3 regions of the Actinospongiicola halichondriae genome follow, and region 2 is predicted to be linked to each of the others. Evidence: predicted binding sites of a transcription regulator. Region 2 holds the regulator's gene; each other region holds the start of a gene.
What was found. The regulator LexA, encoded in region 2, represses DNA repair genes until DNA is damaged. The targets are predictions, from matches to a motif close to CGAACNNNNGTTCG.
Positions count from the first base shown of each region.

Region 1: a site for LexA is predicted at 2,029-2,042, ahead of AB8619_RS04745 (error-prone DNA polymerase). Genes of this name have one in related genera too.
Region 3: a site for LexA is predicted at 3,296-3,309, ahead of AB8619_RS02125 (DUF222 domain-containing protein). Genes of this name have one in related genera too.

Region 1 covers NZ_CP171622.1:930,433-940,173, forward strand. The annotation lists gene AB8619_RS04730 (hypothetical protein) at 1-108, shown strand, start outside; gene AB8619_RS04735 (Glu/Leu/Phe/Val family dehydrogenase) at 149-1,396, shown strand; gene AB8619_RS04740 (CAP domain-containing protein) at 1,400-1,870, opposite strand; gene AB8619_RS04745 (error-prone DNA polymerase) at 2,077-5,517, shown strand; gene AB8619_RS04750 (alpha-ketoglutarate-dependent dioxygenase AlkB) at 5,514-6,149, shown strand; gene AB8619_RS04755 (hypothetical protein) at 6,217-6,969, shown strand; gene AB8619_RS04760 (acyl-CoA thioesterase) at 6,974-7,795, shown strand; gene AB8619_RS04765 (MaoC family dehydratase) at 7,818-8,291, shown strand; gene AB8619_RS04770 (YbhB/YbcL family Raf kinase inhibitor-like protein) at 8,295-8,915, opposite strand; gene AB8619_RS04775 (Glu/Leu/Phe/Val family dehydrogenase) at 8,945-9,741, opposite strand, start outside.
Region 2 covers NZ_CP171622.1:1,162,466-1,172,206, reverse strand. The annotation lists gene AB8619_RS05885 (vitamin B12-dependent ribonucleotide reductase) at 1-2,231, opposite strand, end outside; gene AB8619_RS05880 (molybdopterin-dependent oxidoreductase) at 2,745-5,051, opposite strand; gene AB8619_RS05875 (dihydrofolate reductase family protein) at 5,104-5,841, shown strand; gene nrdR (transcriptional regulator NrdR) at 5,860-6,327, opposite strand; gene AB8619_RS05865 (LysM peptidoglycan-binding domain-containing protein) at 6,403-6,756, opposite strand; gene lexA (transcriptional repressor LexA) at 6,989-7,618, shown strand; gene AB8619_RS05855 (S8 family serine peptidase) at 7,666-8,928, shown strand; gene dapE (succinyl-diaminopimelate desuccinylase) at 8,930-9,741, opposite strand, start outside.
Region 3 covers NZ_CP171622.1:385,425-395,165, reverse strand. The annotation lists gene lysS (lysine--tRNA ligase) at 1-1,039, shown strand, start outside; gene AB8619_RS02130 (aminoglycoside adenylyltransferase domain-containing protein) at 1,046-1,873, opposite strand; gene AB8619_RS02125 (DUF222 domain-containing protein) at 1,914-3,176, opposite strand; gene AB8619_RS02120 (MmcQ/YjbR family DNA-binding protein) at 3,345-3,728, opposite strand; gene nadB (L-aspartate oxidase) at 3,806-5,368, opposite strand; gene AB8619_RS02110 (diguanylate cyclase domain-containing protein) at 5,391-6,341, opposite strand; gene AB8619_RS02105 (class I SAM-dependent DNA methyltransferase) at 6,405-6,992, shown strand; gene panD (aspartate 1-decarboxylase) at 6,953-7,393, opposite strand; gene panC (pantoate--beta-alanine ligase) at 7,399-8,286, opposite strand; gene AB8619_RS02090 (DUF2520 domain-containing protein) at 8,283-9,005, opposite strand; gene folK (2-amino-4-hydroxy-6-hydroxymethyldihydropteridine diphosphokinase) at 9,052-9,504, opposite strand; gene folB (dihydroneopterin aldolase) at 9,501-9,741, opposite strand, start outside.

The DNA.
Region 1 (9,741 bases), 230 kb from region 2:
CCTGTCCGCGAACGTGCGCTCGGCCGACTCGTGTTCCTGTACGTGCGGAAGTGCGATTCTGGTCCGGACCCCGTCACGTCGCCGGTCGGGGAGTGCGTCGCAGCCTGACCTCCACGCGGAGCGTCGCCGGGCCTGCCACACTCGGAGCGTGGTCGCCAGTCCCTGGGACGCTGTGCTCGGTCGCATCGACGATGCGGTGGCGGTCGCCGGTATCGACCCGAGCATCCACGCCATGGTCCGCCGTTGCGAGCGCGTGCTCGAGGTGTCGGTCCCGGTGCGTCGCGACGACGGGTCGGTCGACGTGTTCGCCGGATGGCGGATCCATCACAACACCGTCCGCGGTCCGGGCAAGGGCGGGATCCGCTTCCACCCTGCCGTCGACGCCGACGAGGTGCGGGCGCTGGCCGCGCAGATGACCGTCAAGACCGCAGTGTGTGGTCTGCCCTACGGCGGAGCGAAGGGTGGTGTGTGCGTCGATCCTCGTTCCCTGAGCCTCGCCGAACTCGAGCACCTGACTCGGCGGTTCACCCTGGGGATCTCCCCGCTGCTCGGCCCGGACCGCGACATCCCGGCGCCCGACGTCAACACCGACGGACGGGTCATGGCGTGGCTGCTCGACACGCTGCAGATGACCGGCGGCGGCGTGCATCTGCCCGGCGCCGTGACCGGGAAACCGTTGTCGGTCGGTGGAACACGAGCCCACGCCGGCGGCACGGCCGCGGGCGTGGTGGTGTGTGTCCGTGCGGTCTTCGAGGCGCTCGGGATCGAGCTCCCGGGTCGGCGGGCCGTGATCCAGGGCTTCGGCAAGGTGGGCGGTCCGCTGGCCTACCTGCTCCAGTCGGCCGGGATGCGCATCGTGGCGGTCAGCGACGTGACGGGTGCCGTCGGCAACCAGGGTGGTCTCGACACCGCCGCGCTCTCGGACCACGTCGTGGCCACCGGAGGCGTGGTGGGGTTCCCGTTGGGCGACCCGGTCGATGCCGACGACATGCTCGCGATCGACTGCGAACTCCTGGTCCCGGCGGCCCTCGGCGGCGTGATCGACGCCGCGGTGGCCGAACGGTTGGGCGCCCGTGTGGTGGTCGAGGCGGCCAACGGGCCCACACTTCCCGAGGCCGACGCCGTGCTCGATCGACGCGGGATCACCGTCGTTCCCGACGTGCTCGCCAACGCCGGCGGGGTGACCGCCTCGTACTTCGAGTGGGCCCAGGCCCGGCAGGGGTTCCCCTGGGAAGAGGACCTGTTCGCCGAGCGTCACCACAAGGTGATGTCCGACGCCTTCGCCGACGTGTGGGCGGCCAGCCGTCGCTGGGACGTCAGCCTGCGGCGAGCGGCCTACGCCCTCGCCCTCGAGCGGGTGGCGGCGGCAACGGCCACCCGGGGCATCTTCCCCTGACCGTCAGCGCTGGACGAAGACGTGGACCACGTAGGTCCGGCCGTTGCCCTTGGCGACGCCGACACCGACGTGGGTGAAGCGGCGGTCGAGGATGTTGGCACGGTGGCCCGATGACGCCATGAACTGGTCGTGGACCCGGCTGATCGAGGCGGTGCTGTAGCCGACGTTCTCGCCGAGACGCTTCCAGCCGTCGTCCATGCCGGAGGCGAGGTTGCTGTGCTCGAGCTTGTTGATCTCGACCAGGTGCTCGGCCCAGAGCTGCGCCTTCTTCTTGGCGGTCTCGTCGTGCTCGAGGGCCGGGACACCGGCGTCGGCACGGGAGGCGTTGATCATGTCGAACGCAGCCTGCTGGTCGCCGTTCATGCACGCCGACAGGAGGATGGCTCCGGCAAGCAGCACCGGCACGATGGCGAAGCGATGACGGCGGGACCGAGTGACGGTCGTGTTCGGAGCGAGCGTGGCGTTCGAGCCCATGGTGCGGTTCCTTCGTGGTGCGGCTGGGTGTCTGTTCTGTGCATCGGCAGCCCACCCGCGAACCTCAAGGGTCCGAATGACCCATTCACTTTGCATTCTCATGACGGTCCGACGCAAAACCGTCATGAAATGCTGACGAACGTGGTCCGCTTCCCACTCGAACACCCGTTCGACAACGAACGGGCGTTCGCATACCATCGAATGCTGTGGGGTTCAACAACCCGGGCGTCTCCTGGTCCGAACTCGAGCGAACGCTCTCCGACGGCACCGCTCGTCGCTCGCCGTCCGGACGCGCCGCCAGACCCGCACCGGCCGCCGGCGATGGTGGGGACAGCCCGGCGTGGTCGTACCGCCGGCCGGAGTACGCGGCGCCCGAAGGTCTCGAGCGTCGCCGGGGCACGGTGCCCTACGCCGAGCTGCACTGCCACTCGAACTTCTCGTTCCTCGACGGGGCGTCGCATCCCGAGTCGTTGGCCGAGGAGGCCGCCCGGCTGGGTCTCGAGGCGCTGGCGCTCACCGATCACGACGGCTTCTACGGCGTGGTCCGCTTCGCCGAGGCCGCCCGGGAGGTCGGACTCCCCACCGTCTTCGGAGCCGAGCTCTCCCTCGGGCTCCGCCAACCGCAGAACGGGATCCCGGACCCCGAGGGTTCCCACCTGCTGGTGCTCGCCCGGGGGACCGCTGGCTACGCCCGGCTCGCCGACGTCATCTCCACGGCGCAGCTCGCCGGTGGGATGAAGGGCAAGCCCGACTACGACTCGATCGACTGGGCGCGTGCCCACGGTGGCGAGTGGTTGGTGCTGACCGGGTGTCGCAAGGGGGCGGTCAACAAGGCGTTGATGGACCACGGTCCGGCGGCGGCCGAGTCGGCCCTGCGAGGGATGGTGGAGACCTTCGGCGCCGACAACGTCGTGGTCGAGTTGTGGGATCACCACGACCCGCTCGACTCGGCTCGCAACGACGCGCTGGCCCAGATCGCCGATCGGGTGGGGGTCGAGGTCGTGGCGACCAACAACGTCCACTACGCCACGCCGGCCGAGCGCCCCCTGGCCACGGCGTTGGCCGCGGTGCGGGCGCGGCGCGACCTCGACGGTGCCGACGGATGGCTCCCGCCGGCGGCGACCGCGCACCTCCGCTCGGGGATCGAGCAGGCCCGCCGGTTCTCCCGGTACCCGGGCGCGGTCGAGCGGGCGGCCGCGCTCGGCCTCGAGTGCGCGTTCGACCTCCATCTGGTGGCGCCGAACCTTCCGCCGTACCCCTGTCCGGACGGTCTGGACGAGATGCAGTTCCTGCGCCGGCTCACCGAGGCCGGCGCCGAACGCCGCTACGGACCTCGCTCCCGACCGAACACGCCGGGGGCGTGGGAGCAGATCGATCACGAACTGGCGCTGATCGAGACGCTGGGGTTCCCCGGCTACTTCCTCATCGTGTGGGACCTGGTCGACTTCTGCCGCCGGGCCGACATCTTCTGTCAGGGCCGGGGGAGCGCGGCGAACTCGGCGGTGTGCTTCGCCCTCGGGATCACGAAGGCCGACGCGGTGAAGCTCGGGTTGTTGTTCGAACGGTTCCTGTCGCCCGAGCGTGACGGGCCGCCCGACATCGACATCGACATCGAGTCGAACCGGCGCGAGGAGGTCATCCAGTACGTCTACGAACGCCACGGTCGACGCCATGCCGCCCAGGTCGCCAACGTCATCACCTACCGGGCCAAGTCGTCGATCCGGGACATGGCCAAGGCGCTCGGGTACGCCACCGGGCAGCAGGACGCGTTCTCGAAGTCGACCGACGCCTGGGGAGGTGTCGCCGACGCCGACGGCCTCCCCGCCGACGTGTCGGCCATGGCCGCCGAGGTCGAGCACTTCCCCCGTCACCTCGGCATCCACTCCGGGGGCATGGTGCTCTGCGACCGACCCGTGGTCGAGGTCTGCCCGGTCGAGTGGGGGCGCTTCACCGGGCGTGCCGGCGGGACCATCCGGTCCGAGACGCCGATCCGGAGCGTGCTGCAGTGGGACAAGGACGACTGCGCTGCCGTCGGGCTCGTGAAGTTCGACCTCCTCGGGCTCGGGATGCTCACCGCCCTGCACGAGACGGTGCGGCTGGTGCGCGAGGCACACGGCATCGACGTCGACATCGCCGAGTTGCCCCAGGACGACGCGGTCTACGACATGTTGTGCGAGGCCGACACCGTCGGGGTGTTCCAGATCGAGTCCCGTGCGCAGATGGCGACACTGCCGCGGTTGAAGCCCCGGACGTTCTACGACCTGGTGGTCGAGGTGGCGCTCATCCGTCCGGGCCCGATCCAGGGTGGATCGGTGCACCCCTACATCCGGCGGCGCAACGGGCAGGAGGAGGTCACCTATCTCCACCCGCTGCTCGAGAAGTCGTTGAAGAAGACGCTCGGCATCCCGCTCTTCCAGGAACAGTTGATGCAGATGTCGATCGACGTCGGTGGCTTCACGGCCTCCGAGTCGGACCAGCTCCGTCAGGCCATGGGGTCGAAGCGGTCGCCCGAGCGGATGGAGCGCCTGCACGACCGATTCCGGCAGGGGGCCCGCGAGCGGGGCGTCCCCGACGACGTGATCGAGGAGATCTGGATCAAGCTCGCCGCCTTCGCCAACTACGGGTTCCCCGAGAGCCACTCGGTCTCGTTCGCCTACCTCGTCTATGCGTCGTCGTGGTTCAAGCGCTTCCATCCGGCGGCGTTCTGCGCAGGGTTGTTGAACGCCCAGCCGATGGGTTTCTGGTCACCCCACTCGCTCATCCAGGACGCCCGCCGCCACGGGGTCGAGGTCCGCACCGTCGACCTCAACACCTCTGCCGCCGACGCCACCCTCCTCCCACCCCTCTCCCCACAAAACCCCGCTTCTGGGTGCGCGATCGGGATCTCAGATGGCGATTCGCGCACCCAGAAGCCGGGGGGTGGGGTGGGGTGGGGGGTCGGGGGGCCGGTGGTGCAGCTCGGGTTCCGGGAGGTGCGGGGGATCGGGATCGACCTGGCGGGCGAGATCGCCGCGGCCCGGGAGGCGGACGGTCCGTATGCATCGATGGAGGACCTGGCGCGGCGGGTCGAGCTCACGCTGCCCCAACTCGAGTCGCTGGCGACGGCCGGGGCGTTCGTGTGCCTGGGGCTGAGTCGGCGCGAAGCGATCTGGCAGGCGGGAGCGGTCGCGCAGGGCGGGGTCGACCGACTGCCCGGCATCGTCACCGGCGACCAGCCACCGGCCCTGCCCGGCATGGACGATTTCGAGACCGCTCGGGCCGACCTGTGGGCCACGGGCATGAGCCCCGAAGGACACCCGACCCGGTTCATCCGTGACGACCTCGACCGGATGGGGGTCGTGACATCGGCCGGACTGTGGGACGTCGAGCCGGGGGCCAAGGTCCTCATCGGGGGAGTCGTGACCCACCGCCAACGTCCGGCCACCGCCGGCGGGACCATGTTCCTCAACGTCGAGGACGAGACCGGCCTGATCAACGTCGTGGTGTCGAAGGGATGCTGGAACGCGCACCGTCGGGTGGCACTCACCGCACCGGCGATGCTGATCCGGGGACGGTGCGAGCGCAGCGACGGCGTGATCAACATCGTGGCCGAGAAGCTGTCGTTCCTTCCGGTCACCGGCACGCCCAAGAGCAGGGACTTCCGGTGACCGCGCCGATGCAGACGTCGCTCTTCGGGGGCGGTGCACCGGACTTCGATCCCTTCCTCACGGGGATCGAGCGGACCGAACTGTCGGACGGTGCCTGGGTCGAGTACCTGCCGAACTGGTTGCAGGGCGAACAGACCCTCTTCGACCAGGTCACGTCGGAGACCGAGTGGAAGGCGAGCCGGCGACCGATGTACGACCGGGTCGTCGACGTCCCCCGACTCACGGCGTCGCTGCCGAAGAACGGGCCGACACCGCCGGTGCTGCGGTCGATCGCTCGGCTCCTCACCGAGCGCTACGGCGAACCCTGCCGTCGGATCGGCTTGGCCTGGTACCGCGACGGGCGCGACTCGGTGGCACCCCACGGCGACCAGATCGCCCGTGACATGCAGACGACGGTGATGGCCACGGTGTCGTGCGGGGCGCGTCGCCGGTTCCTGTTGTCGCCGGCCGAGCGTGGTGGCGGCGGTGGGCCGGTGTCCCCGGTGTCCTCGGTGTCGTTCGACCTCGGCCAGGGAGATCTGCTCGTCATGGGCGGGACGATCCAACGCACCTGGCGACACGGCGTCCCCAAGACGGCGCGCCCCGTCGGCCCGCGCCTGTGCATCATGTTCCGCCCACCCTGGGTGGGCTGAGGCGGGACGGGGCGTCCGGCATCGACTCGGCTAGGGGGCCGCCCGCCCTGCGATCTACGGTCGCGGCGTGGCTTCCTCGAAACCCAGCAAGTCGGAACGGCAACGCCGGAACCGAGCCCGACGAGAAGCGCGTCAGGCGCGGTCGGCGCACGCCGGCGAGGCGACCGAGATCGCACGGGACGGCGGCCGGCCGGACGCGGTCGAGTCGCCAGAGGGAGGGGCCACCAAGGCCTCGTCGACCAAGGGGGCAGCGGCCAAGGGGAAGACCACCCGCGGCGGTCGACAGAACCCGTTCACGATCCCGGGCCAGCGCGCCGTCATGTTGGCGTTCCTCTTCAGCATCGCGTCGATCGGACTCCTGCTCTTCACGCCGGTGCGCGTCGCTCGCGAAGCCGACGCCGATGATCCCCGGATCGAGCAGGCGGAAGACGTCGAGGTCAACGACGACGGGACGGTCTCGTTCACCGAAGACGTGAAGTTGCTCGACGAGGAGTCGCTCCCCGTTGCCCTGCTCATCATGTTGACCCCGGTCGCCATCACCGGCGCTGCCGTGTTCTTCACCAAGCACGAGAAACGCTCCACCATCTGGACGATGGCCATGCTCGCCATCGCGGGCTACGTGTTCTTCATCGGCGGCGCCTATGCGATCTACACGCTGCCGTCGTTGGTGGCGTTGGGCGTCGGCGGTTTCCAGACGAGGCGGGCGGAGAATGCTGATCGCGTCGCGGAACTGAAGGCGCAACGGGCCGCTCGGAAGGCTGCGAAGGCCTCCGGCAAGGACATCATCGACGTCGACGCGATCGAAGAAGACGGCGACTGACGCGATGACCAGCCGGTTCGCGACCGACACGGCCGTCGAATCCGTGACCATTGCGGACGACGGCAGCACCTACCGAGCCACGATCGATCGATCGTGGTGGATCATGCGCGGTCCCAACGGCGGGTACCTCGCAGCGATCATCGCCCGGGCGTTGCGGGCCGAGATCGCCGGGACCGGCCAACGCCTCCGATCGATGACACTCCACTATCTCCGTGCGCCGGCCGAGGGGCCGTGCGAGGTGGTCGTGACGGTCGAACGTCGGGGACGCACGCTCACGTCGTTGTCGGTGCGTCTGGTGCAGGACGGCGTGGTCATGGTGCTCGGCCTCGCCGCCACCGCCGTCGACCGGGAGGGCCCGAGCTTCGCCGACCTCCCGATGCCCGCAGTCGCGCCGCCGGAGGCCGACGCCCCGAGGGTCGAGCCGCCTGTGGGCATCTCGATCCCGATGCGTGACCACTACGAGATGCAGTCACGCCTCGGCCCGGACCGCTGGTCGGGCGAGATCGCCGACGAGGCCGTCACCGGTGGATGGATCCGCCTCGCAGAGGGCGACCCGGTCGACGACGTCGTGGTCGCGGCCCTCACCGACGCCTGGACCCCTGCGATCTTCAACCGGTGCGCCGACCGCCTCGGCGTGCCGACGATCGACCTGACGATCCACTTCCGCGACGAGCCGCCGGAGCAGGCCGACTGGTCCTTCGTCCGGTTCACCTCACGCCACGCCGCCGGCGGCTACGTCGAAGAGGACGGCGAGGTCTGGAGCAGCGACGGTCGACTGCTCGCCCAGAGTCGACAGCTCGCGGTCGAACTCCCCATCCCGGAGTAGCGACCGCGTAGGGTCCTGCGCCATGACTGCAGCAGAGACAGCGTTCGAGAAGTTCCAGGCCCGCCTCGGTGAGACCGACGGCTCCGGTGAGTGGTTCGAGATGACGCAGGAGCGGATCAACGACTTCGCCGACGTCACGATCGACCACCAGTTCATCCACGTCGACGTGGAGGCCGCCAAGGCCGGCCCGTTCGGCACGACCATCGCCCACGGCTTCTTGACGTTGTCGATGCTGACCCACCTGTCCGCGTCGGTTCCCCAGGACCCCGAGACGTTCAAGGGCGTCATCATGGGCGTGAACTACGGGTTCGAGAAGGTCCGCTTCGTCTCGCCGGTGCCGAGTGGCTCGAAGATCCGCGCCACCAGCGTCCTCAAGGACGTGCAGCTCAAGGGCACCGACAGCATCCAGGTCACCCGGACCTACACCATCGAGGTCGAGGGCTCCGAGCGTCCGGCCGTCGTCGCCGACTGGATCACCCGCCTCACCTACGCGTAGGCGTCAGCCCTGGGCGGCGTACCGCCCGATCAACAGCGTGGACGAGATCGCCGCCGCTTCGATGAGGGCGATGGCGTCGCGACCCTCGAGCCCGGGCGTGAGTCCGATCGGTTCGGCCATGGCGTAGACGGAGAAGACGTAGTCGTGCGGCGCGTCCCCGGCCGGCGGGCACGGCCCGTCCCATCCGTCGATCCCGCTGTCGGTCTTGGCGGTGACCGCCGACGGCGGGATCACGCCCGACTCGAGTTGGGTCGTCGCCGCGGAGAGGTTGGTGACGACCCAGTGCACGAACCCGTCGGCCGAGCGGTCCACCATGGTGACGGCGAGTTCGGCGGCGCCGGCCGGGGTGCCCCCGATGACGAGCGGCGGCGGCACGTTGAGGCCGTCGCAGGTGAAGTCGGGATCGAGCATCTCGCCACCGGCGAACGACGGACTGGACAGGTTCAGGCCGATGGTGGGGTCGTCGGTGGTGAAGCCGGCGTCGGGGCCGGCGACGGTCGTCGTCGTGGTCTCGGGTGCGACGGGGACCTCCGGCGCGGGTGCGAGCGTTCGGCCGTCGGACCCGCAGGCCGCCAGCACGAGCGCACCGGCGACGAGGCAGACGGACAGGCGCGGTCGGGGCATCCGGGCATCGTGCCACCCGCGGCGACGGGTCACACGTACCCGCGCATGCGAGATGCCGCCGCGACGCGAGAGACGCCGATGCTGTACGCCGCACGGCGCAACGTGCAGTCGTTGGCGTCGGCGAATGCCTGGGTGGCGGCATAGGCGGTGCGCAGCCGCTCGGCGAGCTCGTCGTTGAAGGTGGACACCTTCCAGGTGAACTGTTGGATGTTCATGGTCCACTCGAAGTACGACCCGGTCACGCCGCCGGCGTTGGCGAGGATGTCGGGGATGACGACGACGCCGCGGTCGTTGAGGATGGCATCGCCGTCCGGGGTCACCGGGTAGTTCGCGCACTCGAGCACGACCGTCGCATGCACCTCGGCGGCGTTCTCGTCGGTGATGACCTGGCCGAGCGCCGCCGGGACCAGCACGTCGCAGTCCAGGGCCAGGAGTTCGTCGTTCGAGAGCGCGTCCCCGATGCCGGCGTCGACCACCGACCCACCGGCGTGCACCGTGGCGCACAGTTGCTCGATGTCGAGTCCGGTGGCCGAGTGCACGCCCCCACCCACGTCGGAGACGGCGATCACGGTCGCCCCGCGCTCGACCGCGGTGCGGGCCGTCCAGGTGCCGACGTTGCCGAAGCCCTGGATCGCCAATCGCAGACCCTCGAGCGACCGTCCCTCGTGTTCGCACCACGCGCCGAGTACGTCGATCGAGCCTCGACCGGTCGCCGACTCCCGGCCGGGCGCGCCGCTGAGGCCCACCGGCTTCCCGGTCACGCAGGCCGGCGTGTAGCCGTGGACCTGGGAGTACGCGTCCATCATCCACGCCATCGTCTGGGCGT
Region 2 (9,741 bases):
CAGTCGGCCACCCGGAACTCGAAGGTCCGGCTGGTGCGGTTGCGGGGCAGCTTGACCCGGGTCGGGACGTTGACGACCTTCTCGATGACCTTCTCGACGACCTCGGTCACTGCTTCGACGGCAGCTTCCTTCTTCACGGTCGAGAGCGGCTGGGCCACCTTGCAGTTGTCGCGGTAGATGGCGATGGCCTTGACACCCATCTCCCAGGCGTCGATGTGGAGCTGCTCGACGTCTTCGACGGTCGCCTCTTCGGGCATGTTGACCGTCTTGGAGATGGCACCGGAGATGAACGGCTGGACCGCCGCCATCATCTTCACGTGGCCGGTGTAGTGGATCGTGTTGTCACCCATCGAGCAGGCGAAGACCGGCAGATGGGCGGCATCGAGGTCGGGGCAGCCGAGCAGCGACTTGTTCTCGTCGATGTAGGCCACGATCCGCTCGATCGCCTCGGTCGAGTAGCCGAGACGGCGCAGCGCACGGGGGATCGTCTGGTTGACGATCGACATGGTTCCGCCGCCGACGAGCTTCTTCATCTTGACCAGACCGAGGTCGGGCTCGATGCCGGTGGTGTCGCAGTCCATCATCAGACCGATGGTGCCGGTGGGAGCGAGCACCGAGGCCTGCGAGTTGCGCACGCCGACCTCGCCGGCGAGCTCGCAGGCGTTGTCCCACGCCTCCTGCGCTGCGGACAGCAGCGTCTCGGGGACGAGGGTCTCGTCGATGTCGGCGGCGGCCTGGCGATGCTGGTCGAGGACCTGCAGCGTGGGCTCACGGTTCTCGGCGAAGCCGGCGAAGGGGCCCATGCGCCCGGCGGTGCGAGCCGAGGTCTCGTAGGCACGACCGGTCATCAGCGCGGTGATGCCGGCGGCGACGGCCTGACCCTCGTCGGAGTCGTAGGGAAGGCCCATGGCCATGAGCATGGCGCCGAGGTTGGCATAGCCGAGGCCGAGCTGGCGGAAGCGCCGGGAGTTCTCGGCGATGGGCTCGGTCGGGTAGTCGGCCCGTCCGACCAGGATCTCCTGGGCGGTGAACACCACGTCGACGGTGTGCTTGAAGGCCTCGACGTCGAAGTCGATGGTCGTCTCGTCGGCCGGGAGGTACTTGAGCAGGTTGATCGACGCCAGGTTGCAGGCCGAATTGTCGATGTGCATGTACTCCGAGCACGGGTTCGAGCCGTTGATCCGGTCGGTGTTGGCGCAGGTGTGCCACCGGTTGATGGTGGTGTCGTACTGCATGCCGGGGTCGGCGCACTCCCAGGTGCTCTGGGCGAACTGGCGCATGAGGTCGCGAGCCCGGACGGTCTTGACGACCTCGCCGGTGGTGACGGCCCGCAGGTGCCAGTCGTCGTCGTTGACCACGGCCTGCATGAACTCGTCGGTGACGCGAACCGAGTTGTTGGCGTTCTGGTACTGGACCGACGCCATGTCGGCGCCGTCGAGGCTCATGTCGAAGCCGTTCTCCTGGAGCACGCGGATCTTGCGCTCCTCGCGGGCCTTGACCCAGATGAACTCCTCGATGTCGGGGTGGTCGACGTCGAGGATGACCATCTTGGCGGCGCGGCGGGTCTTGCCGCCGGACTTGATGGTGCCGGCCGAAGCATCGGCGCCCCGCATGAAGCTGACCGGGCCGGAGGCGGTGCCGCCGCCCTTGAGCAGTTCCTTCGAGGACCGGATCTTGGAGAGGTTGATGCCGGCGCCCGAGCCGCCCTTGAAGATCGTGCCCTCTTCGACGTACCAGTTGAGGATCGAGTCCATCTCGTCGTCGACGCGCAGGATGAAGCACACGCTGGCCTGTTGGGGGACGCCCGGCACGCCGATGTTGAACCACACCGGCGAGTTGAACGCCGCGTTCTGGTTGACCATCAGGTACTTCAGCTCGTCACGGAAGGTCTCGGCCTCGGCCTCGTCGACGAAGTAGCCGCCGTCGATGCCCCAGTCGGTGATGGTGTCGCACACCCGGTCGATGACCTGGCGGAGGCTGTCCTCACGCTCGGTGGTCCCCGGGGTGCCGCGGAAGTACTTCTGGGTGACGATGTTGGTGGCGTTGAGCGACCAGGACTTGGGGAACTCGACCCCGAGCTGTTCGAACGCGACCGATCCGTCCTGGTAGTTGGTGAGTCGGGCGTCGCGCCGTTCCCACTCGAGCTCGTCGTACGGGTGCACGCCGGGGCGGGTGAAGAACCGGTTGATGCCGATGCCGCTGCGATGCGTGCGTTCCGGGGCGATGGCCATGTGGGAAGTCTCCAGAGTTCTCGTGTGTGCTGTTCGGGCGGTTGAGAGGTGGGTCGCTGTCGCCAGACCCTCAGGCCCTGAACGCTTCCCCCTGCACCATGTCGTCTCGTCGGGCCTCTGCCGCCGTGACTGCTGTTTCGTGGTCTGACCACTAGGTCTTGTGGTCGTCGACCCCGTTGAGCGGGGCCACCACAAGATGTAGGGAGTATTACAGCACTGTAGTTACAACGATGTCAACGGGTACCGCAGTACGAAACAGCAGGTCAGAGGGCGTTCGCGATCGTTTGCACTCGTGCATGAGTGCACAACCACGTTCACCCCCAAGGTTTCGTCCAGCCCACCACAGACACGACGTAACAACCACCGTCCGCGTCACGCACTGCAGTACCCGAGCACGAGAGTCAACGTACGTATGACTCCCTGTGGAACGGAAGGGGAACAAGCCTGTGAATTGTCGGCCGAGTTCTCCACAGGGGTGTGCAGTCGTGGGGAGGAACGACGCCGGGGCCTCGGTCAGGTCGCGGCAGGCGACACCTCGACCGGGATGCCGTTGAGGACCGCGGTGCCCGAGATCGGGTCGATCGCTTCGGTGTCGGCGAGGACGTTGGAGTTGACGCCTGCGTGCTCTGCGGCGACCGACAGACGGGCACCGTCGGCGTCGTGGCCCCAACCGTGCGGGAGGCTGACGACCCCGGGCATCACCCGATCGGTCACCTCCACGGGAGCGATGACGACGCCGGTCCGTGAGCGGACCTCGGCCGACCCCCCGTCGACGAGTCCCCGCTCGCTGGCGTCGTCGGGGTGGACCTGGAGCGTGCACCGTTCCTTGCCCTTCACCAGGACCTTGATGTTGTGCATCCACGAGTTGTTCGAGCGCAGGTGCCGGCGGCCGATGAGGAGCAGTCCGTCGCTGTCGTCGTCCAGGACCGGCACGAGACGGTCGGCGACGTCGGCGACCAGCACGTCGGGCGCGAGGTCGATCATCCCGTCGGGCGTGCGGAGGATGTCGGGCATGCGGGGCTGGAGCGCCCCGAGGTCGATGCCGTGGGGGTGCTGTTCGAGCACGGCGAGGGTCAGACCGTCAGGAACCGTGCCGAACGCGTCGCCGTAGGGTCCGACGCGGAGCATGAAGTCGAGCATCCGCTCGGGACCACGGCGCTCGGCCAGGGCGTCGAGGATCTCGTCACGGTCCCGGCCACCGATGGGTCCGGACTCGTCGGCGACGGCCGAGTCGACCAGGCCGGCGACCGTCATGTCGTCGACGACGGCAGGATCGGCGTCGCCGGGAGCGACGCCCTGGAGGATCATGCCCAGGGTGCACAGGATCTCCCACTCGTCGGGCTGACCTTCGTCGAGCGGCAGGACCGGCGCGCTGTAGTTGGTCACGTTGCGGATCGCGAGCTGCAGGAGTGCGACGTCGTAGTGGCTCTTCTGGAGCGCCGAGGGGGCCGGGAGGATCACGTCGGCGTGTCGCGTGGTCTCATTGAGGTAGATGTCGATCGCGACCATGAAGTCGAGCGAGGCGAAGGCCGCGTCGAGCCGGGCCGAGTCGGGGGTCGAGAGGATCGGATTGCCGGCCACGGTCACCATGGCCTTGATCTGCCCCTCCCCCGGCGTCTCGATCTCCTCGGCCATGCACACGGCGGGGAACTCGCCGAAGGTCTCGTCGAGTCCGCGGACCCGGCTCTGCCGTCGCCCGAGCCGGATGCCCCGACCGACGCGCGGCGTGCCCCGGGTGTTGCTGGCGCCGGCAGCGGCACGCGTGAACATCGCACCGCCGGGTCGATCGAGGTTGCCGGTGCAGATGTTGAGGACGTCGACCAGCCACGACGTGACGGTCCCGAAGGGCGACGTCGTGGTGCCGATCCGGGCGTAGACGGCGGCCGACGGCGCCTCGGCCAATTCGCAGGCCATCTGGCGGATGGTCGCCGCCGCGATGCCGGTGCGGTCCTCGACCCGCTCCGGGGTGAACGGCGCCACCGCTGCGGCGACGTCGTCCAGCCCGGCGACGTAGTCGCGCACCGTGCCGAGGTCGACGAGGTCGTCGTCGAAGAGCACCTGGACCATCGCGGCCAGGAGCAACGGGTCCGAACCCGGGCGGATGGGCACGTACTGCGAGGCCTCCTCGGCCGTCCGCGTGCGACGCGGGTCGACCACGACCAGACGTCCACCGCGGGCGACCAGCGCCTCGATCCGGCCCGGCCAGTCCGGCGCGGTCGCGAAGCTGCCGTTGGACGCGTAGGGATTGGCACCGAGGATGAGCAGGTGATCCGTGCGGTCGATGTCCGGGACCGGCGTCGACAGCGCCTGACCGAACAACAGCCCCGAGGAGATCTCCTTGGGTCGTTGGTCGACCGTCGACGCCGAGAACACATTGGTCGTGCCCAACGCCTTGAGGAGGACCCGGTTGTAGAGCAGAGCCCCGAGATTGTGGGCGTTGGGGTTGCCGACGTAGGCCCCGAGGCTCCCTCGGCCGTGCTCGTCGATGACCGCGCCGAGTCCGGCGGCGATGGCCTCCCACGCCTCGGGCCACGTCGCCGGCTCGAGGCGGTCGCCTCGACGGATCAACGGCTGGCGCAACCGGTCGGGGTCGTCGTGCAGTTGCCGGAGGGTCGAGCCCTTCGGGCAGATGTAGCCATGGCTGAACACATCGAGCATGTCGCCACGGATCCGAGTGACCTGCGACCCCCGGACGGTCACCGCGAGACCACAACCCGCCTCGCACAACGGACAGGTACGGGTGACCGTGCGTTCGTCCTCGTCCGTCCCGGAATCGGACTCCGTCCCGGCCGCGGTCGTCGGTTCCTCGGTGAGGGTCATGTCCGCCATGGTGACATCCCGTCGACGACGGCGCGGTCGCTACCGTCGCCTCGTGCGCCAACTGCTCCCCCACGACGACACGGTCGATCCCCTCGAGGCCTACCTCGCGGCGCCACGGCCGACGGGGCGCGACCGTCCGTGGGTCACGGTGGGCATGATCTCCACGCTGGACGGCGGGACGACGACGGCGGGTACCTCGGGGGGCCTCGGCGGCCCGGCCGACGCCCAGATGCTCCGCGCCGTGCGGGGCATCGCCGACGCGGTGATCGTGGGTGCCGGCACGGTCACGGCCGAGGACTACGGGCCGCTGCGCCACAGTGACGAGGTCCGGAGCGCCCGCGCTGCCGTCGGCCGCTCGAGCGAGCAACCCCGACTCGTCATCGTGTCGGGTCGGCTCAGCATCGACGCCTCGGCCCGTGTGTTCGTCGACGCCCCGGTACCGCCGCTGGTCTGCACCACCGTCGGCGCTCCAGCGGAGGCGGTGGCGGCGCTCGAGGGCGTGGCCGAAGTCTTCCAGGCCGGCGACGACCACGTCGATCTCCCTGCCATCCTCGCCCGGCTCCGCTCCGACGGGGCCTCGGTCGTGGTGTCGGAGGGCGGACCGACCCTCAACGGCGCGCTGGTCGATGCCGGCGTGGTCGACGAGTGGTGCATGACCATCGCTCCGCTGGTGGCCGGTGGCGACAGCCACCGCATCGTCCATGGCGCGGTGCCGACGACCGACGATCTCGAGATCGCCTCGCTGCTCACCGAGGACGGGCTGCTCTTCGGACGCTGGACCCGTCGCTGAACCGACGGGCACCGGCGGTCAGGCGCCGAGTTCCTCGGCCCCCTGCTGGAGCAGGTGGATCTCGCGCTCGAAGTCGCTGATCGTGTCGAAGCCCTTGTAGACGGACGCGAACCGCACGGCGGCGACCTCGTCGAGGACCCGGAGCCGACTCAACACCGCGAGTCCGACCTGGTCGCTGTCGACGTCGCGACCGATCGCCCGGAGGGCGTCCTCGACCTCACCGACCAGGACCGCGATCTGGCCCGGCTCGACGGGACGGGACTTGCAGGCCGCGCTGACCCCGGCGGCGACCTTCGATGCGTCGAAGGGCTCGCACTCACCCGTGCGCTTGCGCACCTGGAGCGGCACTTCTTCGAGCCGTTCGAACGTGGTGAATCGGCTCTTGCACGACTCGCACTGCCGGCGACGCCGGATCGAGCTGCCGTCGTCGGTCTGTCGGGAGTCGATGACCTTGTCTCGGAGGCTTCCACAGCCCGGGCAGCGCATGCGCTCACGATACTGCTGGTGCTCCATCGGCCGAATCGCCGCTCGCGGTGACGAGAGCTCGTCGGGGCCGTCGAGTCAGGGAACCGGGACGGTGAGCACCTGCCCGGCCGCCACCGAGGCACCACCGTTGGCCTCGACGAGGCGCTCGACGTAGGTCGCGGCCTCGCCGGCCGGAGCGACGTCTTGCGCGATGGACCACATCGTCTCGCCCTCGACCACGACATGGGGATCGAGGGTGGCTGCGGTCCCGGCCGACATCGCCGGCGAGGCGATCAGGAGGCCGATGGCGAGGGCCAGGACGGCAACGAGTACGGCGGTTCCGATCCAGGACCGGCGACCGATAGCGACCCGGTCCGGTACCGCATGCAGGCTGCGGGCCGGGGCGGCGGCGAGGTGGCGGACGGGGCTCGAGGTGGTGATTGCGACCATGGGGACCATTCTCCGGAGCGGGGGTGACAAGAACTCCCGGCGGCGCAGACACGCCGGTCTCGGGGCGATCGAACGGATCGAACACCCGTTCTCACGAACAACTGTTCGCACCATGACACGAACAGTCGTTCGAGTCAAGTTCGATCGAACGGGTGTTTGCCTTCCCCTGCGACACGTCGTATGGTGCAAACACCTGTTCGATCACGACCGTTCGCGCGGCGAGGGAGTCACCATGTCCGAGGACATCACGAAGCGGCAGCGCCAGATCCTCGAGGTCATCGAGGAGCACCAACGGACACGGGGCTACCCCCCGTCGGTCCGCGAGATCGGCGAGAGCGTCGGCCTCACGTCGCCCTCCTCCGTCCACGCCCACCTGGCGACCCTGCAGCGACTGGGCTATCTCGTCCGTGACCCCGACAAGCCCCGGGCCATCGAGGTCCGCTGGGACCCGAACTCCGGCGCCGCCGTCGAACGGCGCCCGGTCCGCCACGTCCCGCTCGTGGGCGAGGTCGCCGCCGGTACCGACGTGCTCGCACACGAGAACATCACCGAGACCATGCCGCTCCCGTCCGACCTCACCGGTGAGGGCGAGCTGTTCATGCTGCGGGTCCGCGGCGACTCGATGATCGACGCCGGGATCCTCGACGGCGACTACGTCGTCTGCCGTTCCGAGACCACGGCGCGCAAGGGCCAGATCGTCATCGCGGGCATCCCCGGCGAGGAGGCGACGGTGAAGACGTTCGACACCGACGGCGACCAGGTCGTCCTCATCCCGTCCAACCCGGCGCTCGAGCCGATGCGGTTCGACGCCGACGAGGTCCAGATCTTCGGCGCTGTCGTCACGGTGATGCGCAAACTCTGACCCCGGCGCGTCCGCCGCCGACCGCCGCGGTCCTGCACAATGCACGAGTGCACGAGCGACGAGCATCCGGTCGGTGGTGGACCGCCGCGGCCACGGCCGCGACGGCCCTGGTCGCGCTCGCCTCGTCGGCGGGTGCCGGCGGGGTCACCACCGGCGACGTCGCCCACGACGCCGGGCTCCAATGGGGACTCGACCGCATCGGTGCCGTCGAGGCGTGGGACACGGCGAGGGGCGACGGCATCGTCATCGCCGTGGTCGACTCCGGCGTCGCGCTGGACCACGAGGACCTCGCGGCGAACCTGGTACCGGGAACGGCGTGCCACGACACCGCCGGCGACGCAGACCTCTGCACCGGATCGCCCCAGGACGACGACGGCCACGGCACACACGTCGCCGGCATCGCCGCGGCCGTCGACGGCAACCGGGTCGGGATCGCCGGCGTGGCGCCGGCGGCGCAGATCATGCCGATCAAGGTGCTCCACCGTGCGTGCCCCGACTGCGACTCCGCCGGGAGCGCTCCCGACGTCGCTGCCGCCGTCCGTTGGGCCACCGACCACGGCGCGGACATCATCAACCTCTCGTTGGGATCGACCACCAACAGCGTGTTCGGACCCGGATTCGTCGATGCCGTCCGCTACGCCTGGGATGGCGGCGCCATCCCCGTGGTCGCCGCCGGCAACCAGTTCGTCCTGACCGCCGACTTCGGCGACGCACCAGCCGTGGTCGTGTCCGCGATCGCCCGCGACGACACCGTCCCCAGCTATGCCAACGGGGTGGGCCGCGCCCGCTGGGCCGTCGCCGCACCCGGCGGAGAAGGTGGCGACACCGCGGAGAGCTGCGCCCAGGACGGCGACCCGGTCGGCATCTTGTCGACGTATTGGTCGTCGGGAGACACCGGCGCGTACGCCTGCCTGTCGGGGACGTCGATGGCGGCGCCACACGTGTCCGGGCTCCTCGCGCTCCTACTCAGCGCAGGACTCGACCCGGCGTCGGCGATCGAGACCATGCTCGCCACCACCCACGATCTGGGCGACCCCGGCGTCGACGCGACGTTCGGCACCGGCCTGATCGACGCTGCGGCCGCGCTCGCCGTCGCTCCCTCGGTCAATCCCGCCTCGGCCACGACGCTCCCTACGGCCGACGACGATCCGACGGTGATCGAGCCTGGACAACCCGGGGAGACGTCAGCACCGCAGCCGTTCGTCATCGACGACGGCGACGACGTGCCCGGTCTCCTCGTCGTGGTCGCGGTGGCGGCGATCCTCGCCACCGGCTCCGCCGGGCTCGCGCTCCGGCGTCGGTTGCTCTGACTCAGGCGGTCAGCAGCGCCAGGAGGGCGTCGTACACGCGCCCGATCGATTCCCGATGGACGTGTTCGTCGGCCGTGTGGGCCACGGTCGCGTCTCCGGGACCGAAGTTGACCGCCGGCATGTCGTGTTCGGCGAAGCGAGCCACGTCGGTCCAGCCGAGCTTGGCCCGGACCGGGGCACCGTCGGCGATGAGCCGGGCGAAGAGCGGGTGCGTGAGCGACGGTGGGGCGGGCGAGGCGCTGTCGACCACCACGAACCGGTCGTCGGTCTCGAGCGTGTCGCCGAGCACGTCACGCAGGCCCTCGAGCGCCTCGTCGACCGTCCGGTCGGGAGCCACGCGGAGGTTCACCGTCAACGACGCCTCGTCGGGGACCACGTTGCCTGCGACCCCACCGTCGACGAACACCGCCTGCATCGCCTCGCGGTACTCGCAGCCGTCGATGACCGGGGAACGGGCCTCGAAACCGTCGATCCGGGCGATCGCTGCACCCAGACGATGGATGGCGTTGCGCCCCATCCACGGCCGCGCCGTGTGGGCACGAGCCCCGCGGAAGGTGAGCACCACGCGGACGGTGCCCTGACAGCCGGCCTCGAGCCAACCGTCGGTCGGCTCGCCGAGGATCGCAGCGTCGCCCTCGAGCAGGCCGGGACGTTCGCGGTACAACTCGAGGAGACCCGAGTGTTCGGCTGCGATCTCCTCTGCCGCATAGAAGACATAGGTGACGTCGACCGCAGGAGCGTCGACCGACTCGGCCAGTTCGAGGAAGACCGCCAGACCGCTCTTCATGTCGGCGGAGCCCAGACCCCAGAGGG
Region 3 (9,741 bases), 780 kb from region 2:
CATCAACGACACCGACATCCGCTACCGGCAGCGCTACGCCGACCTGTGGGCCAACCCCGAGTCGGCCGTCGTGCTCCGTACCCGGTCGCGGATCATGAGCCTGACCCGACGGTGGCTCGAGGACCGCGAGTTCGTCGAGGTCGAGACGCCCGTGCTCCAGCACGTGGCCAGTGGCGCTGCCGCAACACCGTTCACCACGCACCACAACGCCCTCGACGTCGACCTCAAGCTGCGCATCGCTCCCGAACTGTTCCTCAAGCGCCTCGTCGTCGGGGGTTTCGAGCGGGTGTTCGAGATCGGACGGGTGTTCCGCAACGAGGGCATCTCGACCCGACACAACCCCGAGTTCACGATGCTCGAGCTGTACCAGGCCTATGCCGACTACGCCGACATCATGACCCTGGTCGAGGACCTGGTCGCTCACCTGGCGATCGAGCTCCACGGGACCACCACGCTCACCTACGGCGACCGCGAGCTCGACCTCTCGACGCCGTGGCGACGGGCCTCGATGGTGGAGCTGATCGAGGACTCGATCGGTGTGCGCCTCGACGTGAACCAGCCGATCGACGACGTCCGCAAGGTCGCCGTCGAACACGACGTCGAGATCGAGGAGTCGTGGGGAACGGGCAAGCTGATCCTCGAGATCTACGAGAAGACGACCGAGTCCTCGCTGTGGGGGCCGATCTTCGTGACCGACTACCCCGAGGAGGTCTCGCCCCTCTCGCGATCGCATCGTGAGCTGCCCGGCGTGACCGAGCGTTTCGAGGCCATCGTCGCCGGACGTGAACTCTGCAACGCCTTCTCGGAGCTCACCGACCCCGACGTGCAACGAGCCCGCTTCGAGGACCAGGTCCGCCAGCACGACGCCGGCGACCACGAGGCCATGCCGCTCGACGAGGACTACCTCCGGGCGATGGAGTACGGCCTTCCGCCCACCGGCGGCCTCGGCATCGGCATGGACCGTCTCGTGATGCTGCTCACCGACACGCCGTCGATCCGCGACGTCGTGCTCTTCCCCACCCTGCGCCCCGAGCAGTAGGCCAGGTCACCCGAGGGCATCGGCACGCTCCACCACGTGGAGGCCGAACCGGCCCGCTTCTCGCATCATTGCCGCGCCACCATCGAAGCGGCCAGTGCGCCTGTCACCCCGGCGCGCCGCCAGTCCTTCACGGATGATCGGGTGCCACTGCGAGTCGAACACCTCCAGCGCGTGTTCGCCCGCCTGCTCCTTGGTGATGATCTCACCGGTGGCGATCGTTCGGTACAAGCGGGTCGGTCCGAGCACGAGCCAGGACGTCGTCCAACGCGGACGGAACCGATGCCTCGGAGCCGGGCGTCCGGCGACGTGGGTTCGCGCCAACGGCTCCCAGTAGGCGTGAAGGTTGTCGAGGTTCCATTGTCGTAGGACGTCGCCCTCCGGATCGACACCGAGCGACGACGGGGCTGCCCCTCGCACGGCCACGCCATGGTCCCGTAGGACACGCCACATCACGGGGTTCACGTCGAACCCGCTGCCGCAGTGGCAGGCAAGCCCGACATGGGATCCGATCGGCTGAATTGCCCTCACCGGCTGTCGAAGATCGTCGGCCGCGACGAACACCGTGTTGCAGACACCGGGCACGCTTGGCCGTCCGCGCGCGATGGCCGCCGGGAAGGAGCGAATCGCCGAGCGCCGGTGGACGGTCCTGACCAACTGACAGTCGTCCGAGTCGCGGTGATCCAACACCGCCACCAGGTCAACATCGCTGCGGTCGGGGTGGAACGCATCGAGCGCAGCAGAACCGACGACATAGAGACCGACGACCCGACCGGGAGCGAGCCGATCGAGCAGATCGAGATACTGCCGGGCGCGGCGTTCGGCCAGCGGGTGCATGCTTGCAGTGTTGCCGGGCGCCGAGGTGGCGTGCCGCGTCCTACGCGGCGCCGGCGTCGGGGCCGGCTCGGGCCGGTTGGAGAACGCGGCCGTCCGGCAGGACGAACTGCCAGCCGCCGTCGACCGATTCGGCCGTGAGGTCGCCGGTGTGGATCCGGTGGTGATGCCAGCTGCAGGTCGGGAGGAGGTTGTCCAGGTCCGTCAGCCCGCCCTCGGTCCACCGCTGGTGGTGATGGATCTCGACCTGGCCTGGAGCAGCGTCGCAGTCCGGCACGGCGCACCCGCCGTGCCGGGACAGGAGCGCCCGCCGCTGGGCGGCAGTGGCGATCCGCCTGGCCCGACCCACGTCGAGCGGTTCGCGGTCGGCGCCCAGGATCGTCCGCGAGACGTGTCCGTCGCAGGCCCAGAGATCGCGCAGTCGGAGCGGGATCGCAGACCGCCAAGCGAGGTCGACCTCGGTCCGCCAGGCGAGCGGATCGCCCTCCCCCGTCAGGGTGTCGAGCGTGGTGACGATGGAGAAGAGCGGCTGGCGGCGTGCTGGGTTCTTCGGTGAGACCGCTGCTCGGTCCAACACCTCGCCGAACGCCCGCGCTCGCACGCGTGAGACGGACTCCCCCAGCCGGGGATCGGTCGGATCGGCCTTCCTGGCCTCCTTGTCGCGACGTCGGATCTGCGCCACGACCTCGTCGAGGAGGGCCTTGGTACGGATGGCGAGTTCGCCGCCGAACTCGAAGTCGCCCTTGAGCCGTCCATCGAGCGTGGTGGAGAGACGGAAGGTGTCGTCGCGAGTGTCGGCGGGTTCGGTCCCGTCCGGGTCGACGTGGCGCAACCAGTGCTCGACGACCTGGACGAGCTGGTCGGCCGTGACCTGTCGGGCCACACCGACCAGCGTGTTCTCGTCGCGAGCGAATGCGTCGAGCGTGCGCGGGTTCTGCGCCCTGGTCAGCACGTTCGCATGCGAGCCAGTGATCGAGCCATCGGCGACGGCGGCGTCGGTCGCAGGCATGGAGCGGAGACGGGTCGCGAGCCAGAGCCGTGAGCCGGTGATCGACCGGCGTTGACCGGTGTTCGCCGTCAACCACGCGGCCATGGAACGGCAGCCGTCGAGTGCCGCTGCACCGCGGGCCTCGAGGTCGGAGACGAGGGCACCGATGGTGTGATCGAGCCGCTCGCGCTCCCGCTCCAGCGCGACGAGGTCGACGCGGATGTCCGGCCACGCCACGTCGCCGGACTCGAGGTCACGGGCCATCGCCTGCAACCCATCGATGCAGCGGCGGAGTTCTTCGACGAGTGACCCGAGCACGCAGCTCACCTCCAACAGGAATTCCGTGGGGAAGCGACGATGGTCGGGAGTCGTGTTCGTCCGATGCGAGGTTCTCCGATGCGGACCGCCCGACTCCGAGGGCACTTCCGACCATAGTCCGAACTGGTGTTCGAGTCAACCCCTCCTTTCGTGGCGACCTCGACTCGATCAGCCCGGCGGTCGATCGACCAGCGCCACCAGCTTCTGCGGCGCCAGCACGCAGTAGCTCTCGGTGACGACCTCGGTCACCTCGTCCCAGTCGGTCTCGTCGTCGAGCACCATGCCGACGGCGTTGCGCCCCCACCCCAGGAGGAAGAACGGATGGCCGGTGGCGATCAGTGCGTCACGCTCGTCATCGGGTGAGCGGACGGCGACGATCGTCGTGACCGATCCGTCGCGCTCGCACATGGCGAACACGTGGGCGAAGTTCTTCTTGCGAACCAGCCAGCGGTGGCCGGTCCATGCCGGCTCGTCCCACGCCTCGGGCAGGGCGAGGCAGCGGGCCGCCAACCGGGAGAGGATCTCCTCGTCGACATCGACGTAGTCCGACATCGCCAAGGATCATGGCACCCCTCGCGGGGCGAACTCGACGCTCCAGGCGTCGGGGGCCGACGGCTGTGACGTCGAGTTCAGCCGACGATGACGAGTCGGACGGCGAGATCGTCGTCCGACTCGGGGTGGTCGGTCCGGGTGTGGGCGCCCCGGGTCTCGGTGCGCAGGAGGGCCGCAGTCGCCACTGCGGCGCCGAGCGTGGCCAGGTTGCAGAGTTCGGCCGAGGCGACGTCGGACACGGGCCGGCCGGCCACCTCCACGGCGTCGTCGATGGCCCGCTCCAGCGACTGCTCGTCCCGCAGCACCCCGGCGTCGGCGAACATCATCCGTTGGAATCGGTCGCGCTCGGCGGTGACATCGTCGCCGTCGTCGATGACGTCGACGGTCGAGACCGGGATCGGGTCGATGCGTCGACCGGGGACCCCGTCGGGCACGTCGAGGACGCAGCGCATGGCGCCGGTGGCCTCGGGACCGTCCTTGCCGGAGTCGATCGCCTCGACCACGCGGGGCCCGAACACCATGCCGTCGAGGAGCGAGTTGGACGCAAGACGGTTGGCGCCGTGCACGCCGTTGCAGGCGACCTCGCCCGCCACCCACAGCCCGGGGAGCGACGACGCTCCGTCGAGGTCGGCCACGACACCGCCGCAGCAGTAGTGGGCGGCCGGAGCGACGGGGAGCCAGTCGGTGGCGGGATCGAGACCCACCTTGTCGAGTGCGGTGCGGATCGTGGGGAACCGCTCGTCGAAGCTGTCGAGCACGGTGGCGTCGAGCCAGACGTGCTCGGTCCCGTCTTCCTGGAGCTGCGCGCAGATCGCTCGCGACACGATGTCGCGGGGTTGCAACTCGTCGACGAACCGTTCGCCGCTCGCGCCGCGCAGCAGCGCACCGTGGCCCCGCAGCGCCTCCGACAGCAAGGGGCGAGGCATCGACGCGTGGTGCAGCGCGGTGGGATGGAACTGCACGAACTCCACGTCGGCGACCGCGGCGTCGACGCGCAGCGCCATGGCCATGCCGTCGCCCGTCGCCTCGAGCGGGTTCGTCGTGACCGAGTAGAGCTGCCCTCCCCCGCCGGTCGCCATCAGCACGTTGCGAGCCCGGACCTCGATCTGCTCGCCCTCCTCGTCGAGCGCCCGGACGCCGACACACCGGCCGCCCTCGACGACGAGATCGAGCGCGAAGGTGCGTTCGAGCAGCACGGCAGCCGTCTTCTTCACCGCGTCGACGAGCGCTCGTTCGACCTCGACGCCGGTGGCGGCGCCGCCGGCATGGAGGATCCTGGGGTGGCTGTGCCCACCCTCACGGGCCAGCAGGTACTCACCCCGCTCGTCCTGATCGAACATGGCGCCCATGGCGATGAGTTCGTTGACCCGGGCGGGGCCTTCGTCGACGAGGACCCGGACGGCTTCGAGGTCGCACAGCCCGGCCCCGGCCGTCAGCGTGTCGGCGAGGTGGAGGTCGGTCGAGTCGGGATCGCCGCCCAGGACCGCGGCCACGCCGCCCTGCGCCCAACGGGTCGCCGACTGCTGCAGCTCGCCCTTGGTGAGCACGCCGACCCGCATGCGGTGGACGTCGGCTGCCCGGACAGCGGCCGACAACCCGGCGACCCCTGAGCCGAGGACGAGCAGATCGAGCGTGTCCATGCCCGGCAGTCTGCCGCGCCCGTCAGCTGCGTTGCTTGTCCTCGTACATGTCGGCATCGGCGCGGTCGAGGAGTTCGTCGAGGGTCTCGAGGCTCTCCGGTCGGAACAGCGCCGCGCCGACACTCACACGCAACTCGAACGGCTCGTCGCTGGTCTCGTTGAACCGGCGGGTGGCGCGGCGGAGCTTGTCGATGGCGGGGTCCGGAACGTCGGCGCCCGTGAGGAGCACGGCGAACTCGTCGCCACCGAGACGAGCGATGACATCCGATGCCCGGTAGGTCTCCGCGAGGATCTCTGCGAACTGCGCGAGCGCACGATCGCCGGCGCCGTGCCCGTGACTGTCGTTGATGTCCTTGAGCCCGTCGAGGTCCATGAAGAGCACGATGGCGTGACGGCCGGTACGACGACACACGTCGAGGACCTTGCGACTCACGAACTCGAAGCCCCGACGGTTGGTCAGGCCGGTCAGCTCGTCGATCGTGCCCGCCTGGGTCGCGGCGATCTCGTCCTCGACCACGCCGGCGAGATCGCGCAACGACGCTGCCTCGTCCGCGGTCAGGTCCCGGGGTCGGCTGTCGATGAGACACAGCGTGCCCAGGCGCGATCCACCGGGTCCGTGGATCGGTTGGCCGGCATAGAAGCGGATGGCCGGATCCTCGGTCACCAGCGGGTTGTCGACGAAGCGCTCGTCGGTCATTGCGTCGGCGACGTGCAGCACCTCGTCGCTGTGGAGCGCGTGGCCGCAGAACGAATCCTCACGCGGTGTCTCGGCGATGTCGGTCCCGGACTTGGAGAGGAACCACTGGCGCTCGGCGTCGACCAGGGTCACGAGGGCCACCTCGACGTCGAAGATCCGCCGCGCCAGGCGCGTCACACGATCGAACCGCTCCTCGTGCTCGGAATCGAGCAGCGAGAGCGACACGACCTCTGCCAGGCGGCAGGGTTCGTTGGCGGGGATCGACGGTCTCTGGATGCGCTCATCCTGTCCGCAGAAGATGCGGAACACACCGCGGAGCCAGCAACTAGACACCCGATCATGACCGGAACCTGGGACGGCGACGACTATCAGCGACGATTCGACCGGATCGCGGCTTCTGGGGGCGACGTGCACGGCGAGGCGACGTTCGTCCGCGCCCTCGAGCCGACCTCGGTCCTCGATGCCGGGTGCGGCACCGGGCGGGTCGGCATCGAACTCGCGGAGCACGGGATCGAGGTCGTCGGCGTCGACGTCGACCCGTCAATGCTCGCGACCGCACACGAACGAGGCCCGGACGTCACGTGGATCGAGGCCGATCTGTGTCGGTTCGACCTGGGACGGCACTTCGACGTCGTCGTGATGGCGGGCAACGTCCCGCTGTTCACGCCTCCGGGGGCGCAACCGGACCTCGTGGCGTCGGTGGCACGTCACGTTGCTCTCGGCGGGACACTGGTCGCCGGATTCTCCACCGACTGGGCGGATCGGCCCTACGACGTCGACCAGTACGACGACGCCTGCGGCGCGGCCGGGCTCAGACTCGTCGAGCGCTTCTCGACCTGGGACCGCGCGCCGTGGGCCTCATCGTCCACGTACGCTGTCTCGCTCCATCAGTTGGAGGCGACGCCGCCGGATTCCACCTCGATGTAGCGGTGGGGGGCCGGGCCGTTCTGGGCTTCGGCCAGGAGCTCGGCCGTGACCTCGTCGATCTCGCGGTTGTCGTTGTCGACGTGCACGACACGCGGCTCGTAGCTGGCCAGCTCGGCCTGCTCGTAGTCGGCGTAGCTGATCAGGATCACCTTGTCGCCAGGACTCACCAGGCGTGCGGCGGCGCCGTTCAGACAGATCACACCGGAGCCTCGCGGACCGGCGATCGTGTAGGTCTCGAGCCGCGCGCCGTTGTCGACGTCGACGATGGCGACCTGCTCGAACTCCATGATGTCGGAGGCGTCGAGGAGGTCCTCGTCGACCGTGACCGATCCCACGTAGTGGAGGTTCGCGTCGGTGACGGTGGCGCGGTGGATCTTGGACTTCATCATGCGACGGCGCACGTTGATCAACTCCCTTGGGTGGGCGCCGCAGCTGCGGTCACCCCCACGTTGTCGATGAGACGGGTATGAGCGAATCGCACGGCGATGAGCAGACGCAAATCGCCGTGCAGGGTTTCCGGGACGGTCAGTGTCGCGGCGTCGACGACGGCGCAGTAGTCGAGTTCGCTGACGGTCTCGGGGCCGGTCTGTTCGGCCACGACGGCCGCCATCAGGTCCCGGACGGCGGCCGGGTCGGTCTCGCCGGCGACGATGGCCGCGGCGGCGGTACGGAGCGCCTGGTTGACCACTGGTGCCGCCGCTCGCTGGGCGTCGTCCAGGTACGCATTGCGGCTCGACATCGCCAGACCGTCGGCCTCGCGGACGGTCTCGCAGCCGATCACCGTCACCGGCATCGACAGATCGGCGACCATGCGTCGCACCACGGCGAGTTGCTGGAAGTCCTTCTCGCCGAAGTAGGCCGCGCACGGCCCGACGATCGAGAACAACTTGGCGACCACCGTCGCCACGCCGGCAAAGTGCGTCGGACGACTCGCACCCTCGAAACCCTCGGAGACCCCCGACACCGACACGGTCGTCGCGATGGGGTGGCCGTCGGGGTACATCTCGGAGACCGACGGGACGAACAGCACGTCGACGCCGGCGCTCTCGGCCTGGACGGCGTCGCCCTCCAGGTCGCGTGGGTAGTCGTCGAGGTCCTCGCCGGCGGCGAACTGGAGGGGGTTCACGAACACGGACGACACGACCAGGCCGCACTCCGCTCGTGCGGTGCGCATCAGGGACACGTGGCCGTCGTGCAGGTAGCCCATGGTGGGGACGAAGCCCACCGATCCGCCCGTCGATCGATGTTCGTCGAGGAGTGACCGCAGGTCGTCGATCGTGTGGACGCGCTTCATGCCGTCGCACCGTCCCGAAGCCGTCGGGCAGCGTCGGCCAGGACCGAGTACGCCGCCCGCTCGTCGATCGGGAGCGCTTCCACGTGCCGAGCGACCGTCGCCCAGTCGTCACGCGCCACCGGGCCCGTGAGCGCAGCCTGGGGGCCGACCGCTTCGACGTTGTCGAGCGCACCACGAGCCAGATCGAGATAGGCCTCGAGGGGCACACCGACGGCTGCAGCCACGCGCTCGGCCTGCCCGAGGAGCGCGACCAGGTGGTTCGCGGCGATCGCCGCCGCTGCGTGATAGGCGACGCGGTCGGCATCGGCCACCTCGACCCTGCGGCCGTCGAGCGCGTCGACAACGGCGGCAGTCGTCGCCTCGTCGCCTGCGGTCGCGAACCAGGCACCCCGGAGTCGTTCGGCTCCGAGCGCTGCGTCGGCGAGCGACACCAACGGGTGGACCGACGCGACCCGGTCATGTGGGGCGAGGACGTCGAGGCCGAGCGAGCCGGCCACGTGCATCACCGCCGCGTCGCCGGGAGCGACCTCGGCAGCCAGCGACGCAACGACGTCGTCCGGTACCGCGAGAAGCAGGACGTCGACTCCGGCAGCGGCTCCCGACACGTCATCGGTGCGACCGAGCGGTCCGTCGACCGACCAGCCAGCGGCCGTGAGCGCAGCGGTGAACGCACCGCCGGCACGGCCTGCGCCGATGACGCGCGCGTCGAGAGATTGCACGAGGAAGTCCTTTCCAGATCCGGCCCAGATGGTGCCGGTCCAGGCGTCAGGATAGCGGGCCCAGGTGGTCGACACTCCCGTCGAGGTCCTGGCGCCAGCGCGGTGGCGCGAGCGTCGGATCGAGTTCCGAGAGCGGTTCGAGCACGAACCGCCGCTCACCCATCCGCGGGTGGGGCACCTGGAGATCCGGCTCGTCGACGGTGACCCCGTCGATCCACAGGATGTCGACGTCGAGGGTGCGCGGACCCCACCGGACGTCACGGACCCGGCCGGCTGCCGACTCGATGCGGTGGCAGATCCCCAGCAACTCGTGCGGGTCGAGGTCGGTGTCGATCTCGACCACCAGGTTGAGGTAGCGACCCTGTTCGGGACCCCCCACCGGGTCGGTCTCGTAGACGTCCGACACCGCGACGACACGCGGCAGCGAGGCGATCGCGGCGCGGAGGTGCGCTCGGCGGTCACCCAGGTTGGAGCCGAGGCCGAGGAACGCCCTCGTCACGACCGGGAGCGGCGGAGCCGCACGGCGGTCGATGCCACGTCGAGTGGGATCGGCGGTCGGAGTTTCCGGACCGTGACCGTCACCGCGGTCGCCGCGGGATCGACGCCGAGGGCGGCGTCGGCGGCCACGGCGGCGACCCGTTCGAGCAAGGCGTGTTCGACCGACAGCACGGCTGTGGCGACGGCCAGCGAGACCTCGCCGTAGTCGATGGTGTCGGCGACGTCGTCGGACGCGGCC